DNA from 2 places in the Paenibacillus sp. Y951 genome. Region 1 is predicted to be linked to the other one. Evidence: riboswitches for the same ligand, from Rfam matches in the RefSeq annotation. Region 1 holds a riboswitch; the other holds the start of a gene.
The links. A riboswitch is a leader RNA that binds a small molecule or an ion and turns the genes downstream of it on or off. The one in region 1 is predicted to bind cobalamin.

Region 1 (8,408 bases):
TGGCTAAAGCGACTCGCTGACGTTCACCACCGCTTAATTGATCTAATTTACGATGAACTAGATTAGTTAACCCCGTTAATTGTATCGCTTCATTAATAATACCATCTATATTAGTCTTTTCACCACCGAGCCAACTCTGATAAGGAAATCGCCCCATCTCAATGACTTCACGCACCGTAAAACCAAGCGGCGGCAGACCCCCTTGTTGTAACACAGCAACCTTCTGAGCTATCAATTTACGTGGGAGACGATGAATAGGTTGCTCTTGAAACAGTACAGAACCGCTTGTTGGCTTTCTTACTCCAGCTAGCAGTTGAAGTAATGTTGATTTACCCGCTCCATTAGGACCAATAATGCCATAAAAGCGATTCATTTCGAAGGAAAAGTTCAAATCCCGAAAAATATCAATCGAGTCATACCGATAGCTTAATGACTGTGCTTCAATCATAAGGATTGAACACCGCCTTCCTTACGGTTTTTCTTTGTTAGTAAGTAAGCGAAGATTGGGGCGCCAATTAATGCCGTAATAACACCCAGTGGCAATTCCTTCGGACTTAGCGCTAATCTAGCGATCGTATCTGCCATGATCATATAGATTCCACCGCCGATAGCTGATAATGGGATAAGAATACGATAATCTGGACCTACTATCAATCTTATGAGATGAGGCACAACAAGTCCAACAAAACCTATGACGCCAGACACAGATACAGCCGCAGCTGTTAACAATGTGCAAACAATAAGTACGATGATTTTACTACGCTCAACATTGACGCCCATATAAGCAGCTTCGCGTTCGCCAAGTGCTAGTAAATTCAAAATTTGACCAAAGTACATAAGAATCGGCACTGCAATAATTAAAAATGGGAAGAGCATATAGACATGTTCCCAACTTTTCATAGAAATTGAACCCATAATCCAGAACAATATTTCATTCACGACGCCGTTTGACATCGATACCATTAATGATACAAATGAACCTAGAAAAGATTGAATAATAACTCCAGCAAGCACAAGTGTCTGAATTTGCATCGATCCTTGAGATTTGGCTAATGCAATGACTCCGAACAATGTGACAATCCCTGTGCAAAAAGCAATCAGTGGGATCGTCCATAGTCCTAGGAGCATTTGATAACCCATTAATATTATAAACGCTGCACCGACAGAGCTTCCTGAAGCGACGCCTAATGTATAGGGGTCAGCTAATGGGTTACGGAGTACACCTTGGAAACCAACGCCCGCTAATGCTAAGCATGCTCCTACTAAAGCTGCAAGTAGTACACGAGAAAGCCGAACTTGCGTTACGATGGCTATTTCACCTTTCGAATAGTAAGCTTGAGCATCATCATTAAAAGGCAGTGAATGCCACAATATCCCCCACACATCAGCCAATGAGATGCCTGATGAACCAAGGGAAATCGCTGTAATGATCGTTATAAAAAGAAGGAGCATCGCTGCTCCTCCATATCCGATTAATTTCTTATTCATATTTATTGAAATAGCTCTGGATGAATGGCAGCTGCAATTTCAGATAATCCTTGCGCTAGGCGCGGACCTACACGAACTAGCGGATCATTAGTAACTTTAACCACTTCATTATTTTTCACAGCATCAATCGCATCCCAACCTGGGCGCGCCTGAATACTTGCTAGAATAGAGCTTTGCTCCTCTCCAAAATCAGGATAAATAATAACTGCTGGATTTTCAATAATAACCGCCTCAGCATTAACCTCATACCAACTTGGTTGGCTATTAGCTACATTAATACCACCTGCAATCGTTACAAGATCATCTAAAAATGTGCCAGAACCAACAGTGTATCCAACGTCAAACTCTAAGTAAACTTTACGAGCATCAGCATTTGCTACTTTAGCAACGATGTCTTCTTTCACCTTATTCATCTCTGCTGCAACCTCACCTGCTTGAGCCTGTGCATCTAATAATACTCCTAGTTCATTCGTATGAGCAATTACTTCATCGTAAGTTAATGGATCGGATGCGTACACGACAATACCTAGCTCGCGTAACTTCGTGATCGCTTCACTATTCATACTAGATGAAGCGATCACGATATCTGGTTCCAGCGCCATTACTGCTTCTATATTAGTAGTGGAATCTCCTACTTTTTCAATCTCAGCTGTTTCTTCTGGATAATTACTATACCCATCCACACCTACAACTTTATTACCCAAACCGATTGCAAATAAAATTTCTGTTTCACTTGGTACGATTGACACGATTGCTTTAGGACTTTCTGTAAGCGTTACTTCTGTATTGCTTGCATCAGTCACTGTCATCGGATAGACAGATGCAGAAGCCCCAGTACCCGTTGTATCTTCAACGATAATTTGATTTTGATTCGTAGCTCCTTGATTCTGATTGTTACCGTTTACTCCATTATTATCGCCACATGCAGTAAGTGCCAACATCATAGCTAGCATCATAATTAGTAAAACCTTATTACCTTGTATAGCTTTCTTGAAATTCGATAGCATTGTTCCAATCCCCTTTTTCTTTATTTAATTTCATACACATGTACAACACAATATAGCGTCCTCCGATGTTGGAGACGCCGTTACTTAAACGATAAGTTCATAAAGTTTAAGTTTATCCAACACCTCCTAAGTCCACGTAGGAATATGCTTGTATTTCCTTAGGCAGGTCTCCTGACTTGAATGAATTGTAATATTGTCTTCCCAGATTATTGTTATCCAGTGACATTTAATATTACTTTGATATACAACGTATATCCATTCTTACAGTGGCGGGTCCGCGCTGGAATTTCACCAGCTTCCCTTTTCATCTATCATGCGATATGCAGAATAGAACCTAAGTACACGCTATTCAATTAGTTTACTGTCTTACTATACACGATATTACTATATGATGTCACCTGTATACATAAAGAGCAAGCACCGCTACATATAACATATTAGTTACAATATTGTCTCAACAAGAGTTATGTAACGAACGAATTATAAATTAGTACTGCCTACGCCGCTGTTCATCTCCATAGATGATATAAAAGAAAAAACGCAAATTATGGGAGGAAATCTTGTGACCAAATGGAAAACCAGACTATTCACCTTGCTCATACTCGTACTATTATTCGGTGTAGGGTATAGCTATATTGTGGCACAAGGGACTACTGTACGAGATCAATCACTCCTGAAACTAACCGCAACCAGTGCAACATCAATTGGGACATTACAATTTGAAATAGATCATGATAACGCTGTTGCTCTCACTAATAGTCCGTTCACATTACAGCTACTGCCAGGTTCAAATGTAGGTACATATTCGGATTCAGAAGCAGATCTTAACAGATTGGATCAACTAAATACCGATAATTCGCTGCCATCACATACTAAAGTTACGGTTAATCTTAATATGTTAACGATGGATTGTGGTACGATCCAATTTACGATGACACCTGATGAGCACGGTATCTACCACGGCGAAGGAATTCCTGTGATGTCTGGACTTTGGGTGGCTACAGCAACAGTTACGTATGATGATCAACCCCAAGACGAAGCGATACAATTAGCTTTCACATTCGATGTATCTTAAACCGTACTTTCAATGATTATTAGCCTTCATATTCGATGTCCAGTAATCCTTGCTCGTATCAGATGAAACTCACATAGTGGTTATCCCGCGTAAAGGCTCTTATACTCTGAGTAGGCACGCAGATGAATCTCTTTAGCCCGCTTTTGAGTTATTTCTTTCAGTTCAGGTATTTCCTCTGCTTCAATGTAGTCAGCAAGTACATCAATGACATCATCCAATAGTTTTGCACGGAAATAGTATTGTAACCTTTCGCAAAGTTCGCTACCTGCCAACGTTAAAACTAATTCGCTCCAATATGACCACTCTTTCTTATTATATTTCGGCCATAATAGGACGGAATAATCCATTGCAGCATCACCGCTTACCGTTAAGTCATCCCAATCAATAATCCAACAATTATTATTATTGTCTACTAATACATTCTCCCAATTAATATCGTTATGAACGATATCTGAAGCTTTATGCTGAAATGAAGGTGCAGAACGTACTAGTTGTTCTAATGCTTCTACTTCATTCTCGAACCAAGTGATTGAATCTGATGTCACGAAATCAAGCAAATGTTGCTGAGATCTAATGATATCTAGATCTTCTTGGAATCGAGTGATATATTCCTCTGCGAATGCATCTGCATAAGAGTAGACTTGCACATTGTCTTCTACATCGTCTTGTATATCGTTTTGCTCAAACTCTTGTACATTGTTTTGCTCATCGGTTCGAATCATTTGTTGGATCTGTTTATCTATATGTAATTGATGTAGTGAATGCAATACATTCTCAACGATTGGTTTTGAATTAGAAATGGAACTTAATGATTTCCCTTCAATAAATTGAAACACTAACCCATAAGTGTAGCCCTCTATCATTTCCTCTGTTATCTCTCCTATCAATCTAGGAGCCTTATATTGTGTAGACAAATGCTCGCTTATTGATGCCCACTGCTTGAGACGGTAGGCTTTTTCAGTTCGTGCTAGTTTAATATGTATAGTTGTTTCGCCATCAGATACACGGTAGGACTGATTAACAAAACCGCCTGGATTATAAATATAACGAACATCAAACTTTGAGCCGTCTAATCCTAATGATTGAACGTTTCTTGCGACCCATAGCTTGATCTGATTCTCATTGAAATTCAGCTCCATCGTCATTCATCCCCTTTTTATAATTGGTCTCGTAGATTGTACATTTCTGTTTATAGAATAACATTCTGCTCTATATAGATTCAAACTTATTGCACACAGGTAAAGACACCTCCAAGTAATACGAAGCGATATGCTAATCGTATATTTAGAGGTGTCTTCAATTTGCTATATTAATCTACTCCAAAGAGTTTGTTGTGTATATTAACTGAACTTCACTTTCCAACTTACTTGTACGTCGGTAACCAGCTACCATGTGCTTCGATCAACTCATCACATAGCGCAACAATATGATCCATCGACAACTCCGCAGACGTATGAGGATCAAGTAAAGCTGCGTGATAAATATGTTCCCTCTTGCCAGTAATCGCTGCTTCAATCGTTAATAATTGTGTGTTAATATTCGTACGGTTCAATGCAGCTAGCTGTGGAGGAAGATCACCAATAAATGTTGGTTGAACGCCATTCGCATCAACTAGACATGGTACTTCTACACATGCTTCTTTTGGTAAATTAGTAATAAGTCCAGTATTCATGACGTTGCCACCAATTTTAATAGGAATATTCGTCTCGATCGCTTCCATAATATAAGATCCATATTCATGTGTGCGAGAATGTTCTAGATGAGCATCGTTCATAATCTCATCCCGCTTCTGCTTCCACTCATTAATCTGACCGATGCAACGTCGGGGATATTCATCCAATGGAATATTGAAGCGCTCAATTAGCTCAGGGTATTGCGACTTAATAAAGTAAGGATGATATTCAGCATTATGTTCACTTGATTCCGTAATGTAGTAACCAAACTTGTCCATCAGTTCATAACGTACCATATCATGATGTTTTTCTTCTTGTTTCAATCTAGCAAGTCGCTTTATTTCCGGATAAATATCTTGACCATCCTTCGTTATTTCTAGCAGCCACGCCATATGATTAATTCCAGCTATTTTAGATTTAATGCCGCTATTGTCTATTTCCAAATGCTTCAGCAAATCTTGCACACATACTTGTACACTATGACAAAGACCTACTGTGTTAACTCCGCCTTGTGTAGTCATCACATTCGTTAATACTGCCATTGGATTAGTATAGTTTAAGAACAATGCATCTGGACAAACCTCATTAATATCTCTAGCAAAATCCATCATTACTGGAATTGTGCGCAGATTTCTGAACAAGCCGCCGATGCCAATCGTATCCGCAATCGTTTGACGTAGACCATATTTCTTCGGAATTTCAAAGTCCGTAATTGTACATGGGTCGTAGCCACCTACTTGAATCGCATTAACAATATAAGATGCACCCCTCAATGCTTCTTTACGGTCATGATATGCTACAATCCGACATGAACTACCTGCCGTTTCACAGATGTTTTTCAATATAATTTCGGATTCTTTCAAACGAGTTGGATCAATATCGAATAACGCCAATTCAAAGCCTTGTAATGCAGGAGTTAACATGACATCACCTAGTACATTTCTTGCAAATATTGTGCTTCCCGCACCGAGAAAAGTAATTTTAGACATGGATAATTACCTACCTTTCAAATTGTAAATTAGCTGTTGTTATAAGCATTCTTCCTTTATAATATATCTATTAATTGTAATAACGCATATAGATTTTTCGAATCGTTATATGGACATTTGTAGTTTCCTTTCGTATTACAATCAAGTAGTTCGTGTCTTACTAACTTGCTAAATTATTAATAATATTATGGGGGTCTTATCCATGAGTGAGACGGTAGAGTTTTTGAGTATACATACGAGCTTTGATCCTCAAATTGACGATATATTATTTGCAGGACAAGCTCAAACAAATGCCTTACACAATATGGGACCATTAATTCATCCGTATTATATTGTGCACTATGTGATGGCTGGTAAAGGTGAGATTAAAGTTGGAGGAAATACTTATTCTCTATCTAGTGGGGATAGTTTTTTCATCTTTCCAGGTGAATCTGTACAGTATACCTCTGACAAACATGAACCTTGGCAATATTGTTGGATTGGGTTTAAGGGTAATCGATTCAAACATATATTACAGCGCAGTAATATTTCGACTAAAAATCCCATTGTTCAATCGTTAACGAATGAGGACATATATCCGTTCTTCGAACAAATCATTACGTTACTCGCTTCTAATGAAAACTATTCTTCGCTTGAAGCTAGTGGTTATTTCCAATTGTTATTGGCTAAGTATTGCCAAGCCAACGCACCTTTCCAATCACAAAAATTCGATCATAAAACAATTTCGCAACGACAAATTGAAGAAGCAATTGCTTATATCGATTTTCATTACCCACAGCCAATTACTATTGAAGAGCTTGCCCAGCGCGTCGGATACCACCGTAGCCATCTCTGTAAATTATTCAGACAGACGACAGGCATATCACCATTAGCTTATCTTATTAAGGTGAGACTAGAGCAAGCTCAGTTATTGCTTGCTCAGCATATCCCAGTGAATCAAGTTGCTCATGCAGTTGGTTTTAACGATGCCCTCTATTTCTCAAAGCTGTTCAAACGTCACAATGGCATGTCGCCTACAGAATATGAGAAGAAATATGGACATTAAGCATTTTCCAAAAAAAATAATTGATTATTATTTTATATCATAATAGTATTCGAATTGTAGTAACAATTCACTGATAAGGGAGAAGATGACTATGAATCATACCGTAGAAACTCTGCCACAATCTCGCATTGCATATGTGCGACAAGTTGGTCCATATGGTCCTGCTAATATTCAAGCAATGGAGAAGTTAAAGAATTGGGCTAAGGAGAACAATCTATACACTTCGGGAATTATATTTGGAATTTCGCAAGATAATCCAGAAACAACACTTCCAGAAAATTGTAGATATGATGCTTGTATTGTAATTTCAGAGGATGTTCAAATTGATGATTCCATTTGTGAAGGTGAGCTTTCCGGAGGGGATTATTTTATTTACAGAGTCAAACACACAACAAAGGATATTCAAAAAGCGTGGGCTGAAATCTTCCCTGCTTTGCATAACAGTGGCTATCAGATTGATAATAGGCCGATATTAGAAAGATACATTAGTGAGATGACTGAAGATGATTATTGCGATATATGTGTACCTGTTAAATAGTTCGAGTGTACAATTAGCTGCTACAATCGACTTTTGTTCAAGGATTTGTTGGAAGTCAATTTAAGTTGTAAATCCTTGAACAAGGTCGTATGCTATCGCATATCCACATCAACTGTTAGTCCGCCGTCAACATTTCCTAATTAATTCTTATAAATCCTAACCTAAATATAAGAAGTTATCCTTCTTCCCTCCTTCTTAGAGCATTTTTCATATTAGTATTACGAGTAGCCTAGAAAGGTCAATGTTGCTTTATTAACGACATTAGGTTGCTCAAATATAAAGGAGTGGTTTGCTCCTGCAACTAGAAGTAACTGGGCATGAGGTAATACTTTACGTGCATAATCCATTGCTTTATTAGCAGGATAGAGTAATTCCGTCTCCCCGATCATAATTAGGACAGGAAGACTTAACTTTTCAAATTCCTCCTCGTCTATTTTCACAGGATACAAACGAAACAGCGGCATCGAATGTTGAAATCCAGCAATAATTTGCTGACGAAATACTTCATTGAGCGGCTTATTGTGCGAGGATAGTGAACCAAAGGCTCGATCAATCCATTTTTCAGTATGAAACAGAAAGCCTGGAAATGCATA
Region 2 (8,408 bases), on a different contig from region 1:
GTTCATCCAGAATTAGTATAGAAGGGTGCATCGCCATAATAGAAGCTAAATTTAATAACTGCTTTTGACCGCCAGAAAGCTCTGATACATCTTTATGAAACCAATGTTGAATACCGAAAAAACTAGCCATCTCCGCAACACGAAGTCGTATCGTTGCTTGATCGAAACCTAAACTTTCAAGTCCAAAAGCAAGTTCATGCCACACCTTATCCGTAACGATTCCATTATCTACGTTTTGTTGTACAAACCCAATTTCAGACGCTTCTGTACGAAATCCCACTTCTCTTAGCGCTGTTCCACAATAATAAATTTCACCTTTGCGACTGCCATGCGGCGAAAGTACTGTTTTCAATTGTCTTAGAAATGTGCTTTTCCCACTACCTGACCGTCCGCACATCACGATAAACTCTCCACTTTGGATCGTTAAATTAATATTGGAAAGCGTTTCTTGCGCACTTTCTGGAAATGAAAAACTTAATTGTTCGATTCGATATAATTCCATTTCCATTCCTCCGCAATATTCAATATGACTGGTACCATACACAAAATAAAATAAATGCCATAAGTAACTATGCTCATAGCAGTAATATCTACGTATTTAATAGAAGGAAAATAACGAATACTATTCTCACCTAACGATGCTCCAATTAGAATAATGATAATGAATAGCACAAGAAGTCCAAATACTTTTCTATCCCTGCCATCAAATCGGTAAATTGAAAAGCTAGTTCTGCCTGGCAATCCATAGCCTCTGGATTTCATAGAATCTGCCGTTTCAATAGCATTTTCCAATGCCCAAGTGGTCATGATCGAAAGAATAGTTAGTCCATTACGTGCTCTCTGAATTAAATTCCCTTGTGTAATATCTCTACCTATACATTTTTGCGCATTTGAAATGATAATAAGTTGCTCTCTATAGCGTGGTACAAATCGCAATGCCATCGACAATATAAGTGACCATGCGGGTATCAGTTTTCCAAACAAATATATGAATTTATCAGAACTCATAACTGCGTTATAGCAAGAAAACCATATAATTACTGTAATAAACATACATGCCATTGCCACTCCATACAGAATCGATTCCATTGTAATCGGATTTCCATTGTTGAGATAAAATAAAATCGTAATTCCCTCATGATTAAAGACTGGATTGAGCACTGCCATGAATAGCATTAACGGTAGCATAAAGATAAAGTTGAACATGACTGCTTTTCTCCCCTTCAACAAGATCGAATAGGTCACGGCACTTATCAATGCAATAATTTGCAGAATTGGGTGCATAAAGATCATACTAAAGCATAAAACTGCAGCAAAATAAGTGAAATTAACAATTGGATGATAGGTTGAGAATGTATCTCTACTCATTGCTTATCTCCCGCTACTGCAACATAGCCTCCAACATCTCGGCCCAGATCACAAGTGTATACCCACTCCACGATGTCTCCATCTTGTAGTGCATATCTACTAGCTCCGTAATTTGGAAACCATCCATTAACTTTATACATCCATCCACTTAATTCTCCGCAATCGAATTCGTATAAATTATTAATTCCTTCAATGTAGTTACTGTTGTAGATGGGTGTCATCTCGAATTCCATATGAATCTTATTTGCTTTCATCTCTCGCAGTAAAACATCGAACACCGATTCACCTTCATAGAAAACAACTTTTCGGGCTGCATATATGTTGCCATCCTTCGGAAGTACTTCAAGCTTATCCTCATTGAAAATATTAAGATTATTAAGTATCGTTGCAGCTGACACAGATAATGTAACGGTTAGCTCTTTCTCCGTGTCAATGTCAACATCTTGCCATTCGACAGGCTTTGGTTTTCCAGCTGGTATAGGATCCGTTTCATACTTTTCTTTTTCCTTTTCCTGAGGTGCTACAGTAGCTTTTGGCGTAGCAACTGGTACTGTAGTTGGCTTAACCTTCGGAGTAGTAGTGGGTTTCACAGTTACTTCATCAGACTTCGCCTGTTGCTCAGTTTCTACTCCTTGCTTAGTTCCACTATCAACCGCATCTGTTAATTTTGGCTCTATGGAGCCAGTGTTCGCAATATTTTCACTCGCTATATCCTCTATCGCAATGGAGTCATCCAAATTTACAGTGTCATCAACTATTTCATCTTCTTCAATCATTTCAGAATCTTCACCTGTAATTGTCGATTCGAATTCTTCATTATTGGTAGCCAAGTTAGCAATATCTGTAGGAGGATCAATCGTAGTTATCGGTTTTTTCTGAAAATCTCCTCCCCAGAAAAATGCGGCAGCAAGAATACTAACGATTACAATCGCTGTTACCCATTTCTTTCTATTCATCTTAAAACCTCCACATGAAACAATGAAGCAAAGGCGCTTCATTGCGCCTCTGCTTATTGTGTAAATGTATTATTTTACATCGGTCATATCATAAAGTCTGTTCTTATCGGTAAGGTATCTTTCATAGGAAGATAGTGCATAGAAAGCTTGATCTGTCGCCATTAGATCAACCTCACCTGGCTTCGCACCGCCATTATCTGCTCCATCAGATTTCACATGATAGAATCCGCCATTAGATGCAGCGTAGCCCAATAGTGAGTCTACGACAGAATGACCATTTTTAACAAATCTTGAATCTTGATCAGGATTAATTCCAAGTCCAGTCAAGGCTACGATCACTTGTGCAATACTTTCAGAGTTCAGTGCATTCCAGCTTGTATAACCACCATCGGATTGTTGTGCTTGAGATAACCATGCAAGTCCACGGTCTACTGCAGCTTTCACTTTCACATCACTCTTGTAATATGGTGTCAAACCTTGAATAGCCATCGCAGTAATATCCGGGTCTGCACCCTTAGGTTTACTTCCAAGTGCCCAGCCCCCACCAGATACTTCCCTATCCAAAATAAATTGAATTAACAACTCTCTAGTTGTTTGCGTTTTGACATCTTCAACTACAGGAATTTCATAGTTGCTACTATCCAAAGCAATAAGTGCAAAGATTGGACCATTAATCCCTTGCTTAATTACTGTTTCATAATCAGCAAGTGGCTTTCTCAAATCATAGCCAGCTACATCCTTGATATCTTTTCCAATCGCAGTAAGTGCTAAGATCACTCTGTCATATTCCGTGTATTTTACATTATGAAGTTTCCCAGCATTGTCTGTAAGTGTCTGTACCACATTTACATAATAGTTAGCATAATAAGCTGGATCAATTTGCTGTCCAGAACGGGCTAAACCAAGCACAGTCCAATCGCCGCCAATGCTAGCAATAACAGGGGCGGTTACAGATGCCTGTAAGAACGAAGCTGTTTTTCTAAGCTGATTATTAATATTAGTAACTTCTAGCGATGCTTGATAAGCAGCAGTATCCTGCTTATATAAATAAGATCGGACAGCTACAACAGCTGCCATTTCTCTTGTCACTGCTGCTTGTGGATTAAAGCCTGTTGCGTCACCAACCATTAAACCTAAGGCAACTACCGCTTCAACATCTGGCTTAGCCCAAGCTGATACTTTATCAATATCTTTAATGGAACTTGTAGAGACACCCTTAGTCAGTTCCAACGCTCTCGCTATAATTACTGCTATTTCTTCACGTGTAATTATTGCTTGCGGATTGAATTTATTGTTGTAGCCATTAATTAAACCATTTTTGTAAGCTACATTAATATAAGGATAGAACCAATCTCTACTTGCTACATCGGTAAATGTTATCGCTTGATCTACTTCAGTTTCGAGATTTAATAGTGATACTAATATTTTAGTGAATTCAGCTCTAGTTATCGATGATTGCGGATTAAACTTACCATTACTACCTTGAATAAAGTCTTGATTTGTTGCTTGCTGAATAGCATCAACTGCCCAAGCTGAAATTGTATTGTAATCACTGTAGAGTGCTTTAATTGAAGGCTTATTCGTTTGCTCCTGGTCAGTCTCAGAATTAGCGATATTACCATTATTCGTATTTGAATTGTTACCATTTGTTTGATTATTACCATCTCCAGAGGCTCCGCCTTCAGTAGAATTATCGTCTCCATCTTCGGCAGAATCATCATCTCTATCACAAGCGGCATTATCGTCGTCCCACTCACATGGATCGACACCTAGATCATCACCCAAATTAGTCGTATATCGCCATTGTAGGGATTCTCCACCTTGAAGATTATATAGACTAGCGCCATAATTCGGATAGATCCCGTTGACATTGTACATCCAACCGCTGCCTTCGCCATGGTCAAATTCACCATCACCAACAATAGATTGAATGTAGACGCTGTTGTATTTTTCTGTCCATTGATAGTTATAAGCAATAGACTTACTATCTAACACTCGTTTCAACACCGACCAAGCTGTATCACCAGTTTGCAGCTCGACAATAATTGGACTAACAACATAACCTTTATCGATCGTTAATTTATCAACGGATAAAGTTACTGTAGCTGTAGTAACTCCACCGTTTCCTGGATTGCTGGAATTCCCTCCATCTCCTCCACCACCAGATTGATCAATGGTAGCAGTAGAGTAGGCAACGAAATGTGTAAAGTGATTCGTTTCGATAATTAAATCATTACCTCGATCATAAGCAAATTCTGATAAGCCACTCGCTATCCCTTCAGCTTTTGTAGCAAATTTCGTAATAGGGTAAATAGAATTCTCTTGAATATAAGCAGCCTCTTGACCTGCCGCTCCAGTAAAGGTCATTGTGACAAAGTTGCTAAATTCTACTTTTGAAGAACCACCCATCGTAACAAAATACGCGATATCTTCGAGTTTTTTATTTACTGCCATAATCGTACTAATCTGTTGACTTAGCGCATCAGCATCGAATGTAGCAGTCGTAAGAAGCTCAATTGAACTTGTCGTATTATTTTCGACTTTTGTATCCTTAGCAATTGCAATGGATATATTCCCTTTTGTAGCTGTAATAGCTGGCAATGCTAATTCAGGAGTAACATTGATACGAACAGGGTCAACTTTCTGACTATCTATTAGAATAGTAATCTCTTTATTGTTATCATCCGCTGTAATAGCAATTTCATACGGCTTACCATCATCTGCGATCTTAATTTCAGGCGTATTACCTTCTGGAACTTTAATAGAACCATCATCTTCATCAGGTGTATCAGGTGTATCAGGAGCTTCCTCTTTTTCCAATACAACATCCGTCATATCAAATAGCGCAGTCTTTCCTTCTAGGAAACGCTCGTAGGCAACTAAAGCATATGTTCCTTGATCTGTCGCCATCCCATTAACACCAGTAGTAAGTGTGTGCTTAAATCCTCCGCTAGGAATCGTGTATTCCACAAGTGCATCGACTGCTGATAATCCATTTTTAATGAAACGATCATCAGAATGTGGATTAATGCCAATTGCCGTTAACGCAACAATTACTTGTGCGGTGCTCTCTGCATTTTCTGCTCCCCAAGTCATATATCCACCAGTCTTTAATTGAGCCGAAGAAAGCCAAATTACTGCACGATCTATTACTTCTCGAACTTCAGCATTGGTTTCATAGTATGGAGCTAGTGCTTGAATCGCCATCCCTGTAATATCAGGATCAGCTACTGCACCACCTAATGCCCATCCACCAGCGGAAACTGAATCCTTATTAATCTCTTTACCCAAAATATATTCAATAAACATATCCTCAGTTGATTGGACAGCGACAGAGTCATTGATTGGGAAAGGATACTGATATGTATTCAATCCAATAAGTGCGAAGATTGGACCATTAATCCCTTGCTTAACAACATAACTATAGTCTGCAAGAGCATATGAAATATCATATCCGGCAACATCATATATATCTTTTCCTATAGATGTAAGACCAAGTATTAATCTGGTATGTTCTGTTCCTTTGACTTTATGTAGTAGTCCTTTGTTGGCAACCATTAGCTGTGCTACATTTTTCTCGATATTTTCATAATAAATATCATAGTAACCTTCTGGCACATCATAATTGGCTCTAGCAAGTGAAAGGATTGACCATTCACCACCACCAGTACCAAACGTCGGATTAGTTACTGTGCGAAGAATATATGCTAGATTAAGTTCTAGTTGATTAGCAAGAAATATAGCATCTTCAAGTTCAGATTGAGCTAGATCTACACTCACTTGATCACTTTCCAAATCGTTAAGAACTATATTAGCCTGATCATATGCTTCAAGCACATAAGATTTCGATAAGAGCTTCGCTTGTATCGCACTATTATCGATTGCATCAATAGCCGCAGATAGACCCTCTGTATTAATTAATATAGCGTCATTACTTACCTCAACTTGTCCGACCTCAATACTTTCACCAACACTTGCCAATGCTACAGATCCATTGGTCATAGATGTCGATAAAATCAAACTGACAATCAATAACCATGCTAACCATTTGTTTCTTCTCACTTCCAAAAACTCCTCTCAAGCTTCTCTAGTTGCATCCTAATCACAACAAAAAACCTCTTACCATGGGATAAGAGGTTTAAAATTGCGATAGGTTGTCACTTGCACGCAAAAATAAACACCTTCCTATCCATCGTAGAAAAATTGGTGTGACACGATAGGCAGGTATTCTGGCTCAAGATTCATCATTTATGCCGCCTTCCCAGTTTCCCAGTGGCATTAAGCATAAACTCCTCTTTTACAGCGGCGGGACCGCGTGGGATTTGCACCCACTTCCCTTTTAACCAATAACGAATCCTTAAAGGATCAATATCGGCACCTATCGTTGGATATACAATTATTTGTTCATCATAGCTGATAACTAGCTATTTGTCATTGTTATATTGTATTACTTTCCACAGCATTTTTTATATTTCAAGCCACTACCACATGGGCAAGGATCATTTCTACCAATCTTATTGGAGGGACCTACCAGAGATAGTACAGGCGGTTTTGATTGTACCTCTTGCGAGAAACTCGCTAGCTCGGCCGGAGTAAATCCAACATTGGACCATAGCCTAGTATCATTATATAGTTCAATGACCAACGCCGTTACTTTTTGTATTTGCTTCCTGCCTTTGAATACTATATCTCTTCTCTCAATTTCGAACACAATTTCATTTAACGGTTCTTCCATTGAGCAAGCAAGCTGTACATCATCTGTAATATCCGTAGCTAGCATAACATTCACATGTAGCTCATCAACTAAGTACTGATAAAGTTGCTTATAGCTAGGAGTAATCTCGAAATACAAATCATCCGCGTACTTTAAGAAGCTCTCTTTGCTCGGCACATATCTAGGCTTATCCTGCACTAACTCAAGTAAGTCCTCATATTCCTCCATATTGTCCTCTTCAAAATAAGTACAAATGAATTGACCATTGTACCAATCATAGCTTTGAGGTCTTTGTAAATAGTAATTAGCAATATTCTCAAACTCTTCCATCGAAATCGGTTGTTCATTGTGTCCATTATATATATCAACGAGTTCCTGTAAACTAATTGTTCCATACAAATGAGCAGCTGCTAATGTATATTGTAAAACTAACTGCTTTGATTCACGATCTTTCATTAATTCATTCCAATTTAACTCATCATACAGAACTTTAATCTCTTCAGGGATGACGTAGATAAGCTTCTCTTGATGATAGAATGAATACAAGATACCTTGCATTTGAAGGAAGCGATACTTTCCAGGTATAATCTCTACCGTCAATTGTTCTGGATTGTGGTACACAGCTTGCCAAAACTCAAGTTCTTGATCCGTCGATAACATTAGACTTTCTGTTAAATATTCAACACTTGCAAGATGTTGCGTTAATGCGGACGCTAAATTTTCTTTATTCAATTTAGAGTAACCTACAAGTTTTACTTTCTTCGCAAATTGTATTAACTCGTCTTTTTTAACTTCTGTTAACAGCTCAGCTAGCTTGTACTTAGCTTCACTATGGATCGCATATTCTATATTCAATGCGTGATATAATGCCGCTTCAGATGATTCCTTCATATTCAACCCTCAATCTATTCGAATTATTTCTGTACTATTAAGTAAGTATATTACATTATAGCATTAGAGCAACAAGAGAACTAACTTCGAAAGGAAATTATATGTGCTTGCAATACTTACTGCTACCAATTTGGCAGCTCCTTTTCTTGCGGATAAGCAAGAAGGCGTTCTCGTCATTAACAAAACCGTTTCGTTGCAAACACTTCATTCCAAGCCTTCTTCAATTCGGATGGGAGCTTAGCCTAACAAGTTAAGCACTTACCCTATTTTCAAAAAAAATAATATACTTGAAGCAATTTCATAATGGATAGTTACAGAATTGTGGACGTTGGTTTACTAAGGCCATCGCTTGCTTTTCGATTTGCTTACTTTTTTTAGGAGACCTAAGTAGTAACTTTTTTTCGTCTTTTAATCTCATTAGTTCCGTCTAAAGTCACGGAATCAGGGATCAATTTGCTCTAATTATAGAATTGTATTTG

Region 2: it holds a riboswitch for cobalamin, as region 1 does, so the genes downstream of both, AC1TPB_RS01810 (S-layer homology domain-containing protein) here and AC1TPB_RS20195 (ABC transporter substrate-binding protein) in region 1, are expected to answer to the same signal.

Annotation. Positions count from the first base shown of each region.
Region 1 is NZ_JBXCIY010000018.1:41,165-49,572, reverse strand. It holds gene AC1TPB_RS20205 (ABC transporter ATP-binding protein) at 1-448, opposite strand, end outside; gene AC1TPB_RS20200 (FecCD family ABC transporter permease) at 445-1,488, opposite strand; gene AC1TPB_RS20195 (ABC transporter substrate-binding protein) at 1,491-2,495, opposite strand; cobalamin riboswitch at 2,640-2,848, opposite strand; gene AC1TPB_RS20190 (hypothetical protein) at 3,058-3,570, shown strand; gene AC1TPB_RS20185 (aminoglycoside phosphotransferase family protein) at 3,651-4,709, opposite strand; gene melA (alpha-galactosidase) at 4,934-6,232, opposite strand; gene AC1TPB_RS20175 (AraC family transcriptional regulator) at 6,435-7,277, shown strand; gene AC1TPB_RS20170 (AraC family transcriptional regulator) at 7,369-7,815, shown strand; gene AC1TPB_RS20165 (alpha/beta fold hydrolase) at 8,034-8,408, opposite strand, start outside.
Region 2 is NZ_JBXCIY010000001.1:338,762-347,169, reverse strand. It holds gene AC1TPB_RS01825 (ABC transporter ATP-binding protein) at 1-502, opposite strand, end outside; gene AC1TPB_RS01820 (energy-coupling factor transporter transmembrane component T) at 475-1,368, opposite strand; gene AC1TPB_RS01815 (DUF4430 domain-containing protein) at 1,365-2,324, opposite strand; gene AC1TPB_RS01810 (S-layer homology domain-containing protein) at 2,394-6,386, opposite strand; cobalamin riboswitch at 6,527-6,721, opposite strand; gene AC1TPB_RS01805 (YecA family protein) at 6,772-7,929, opposite strand.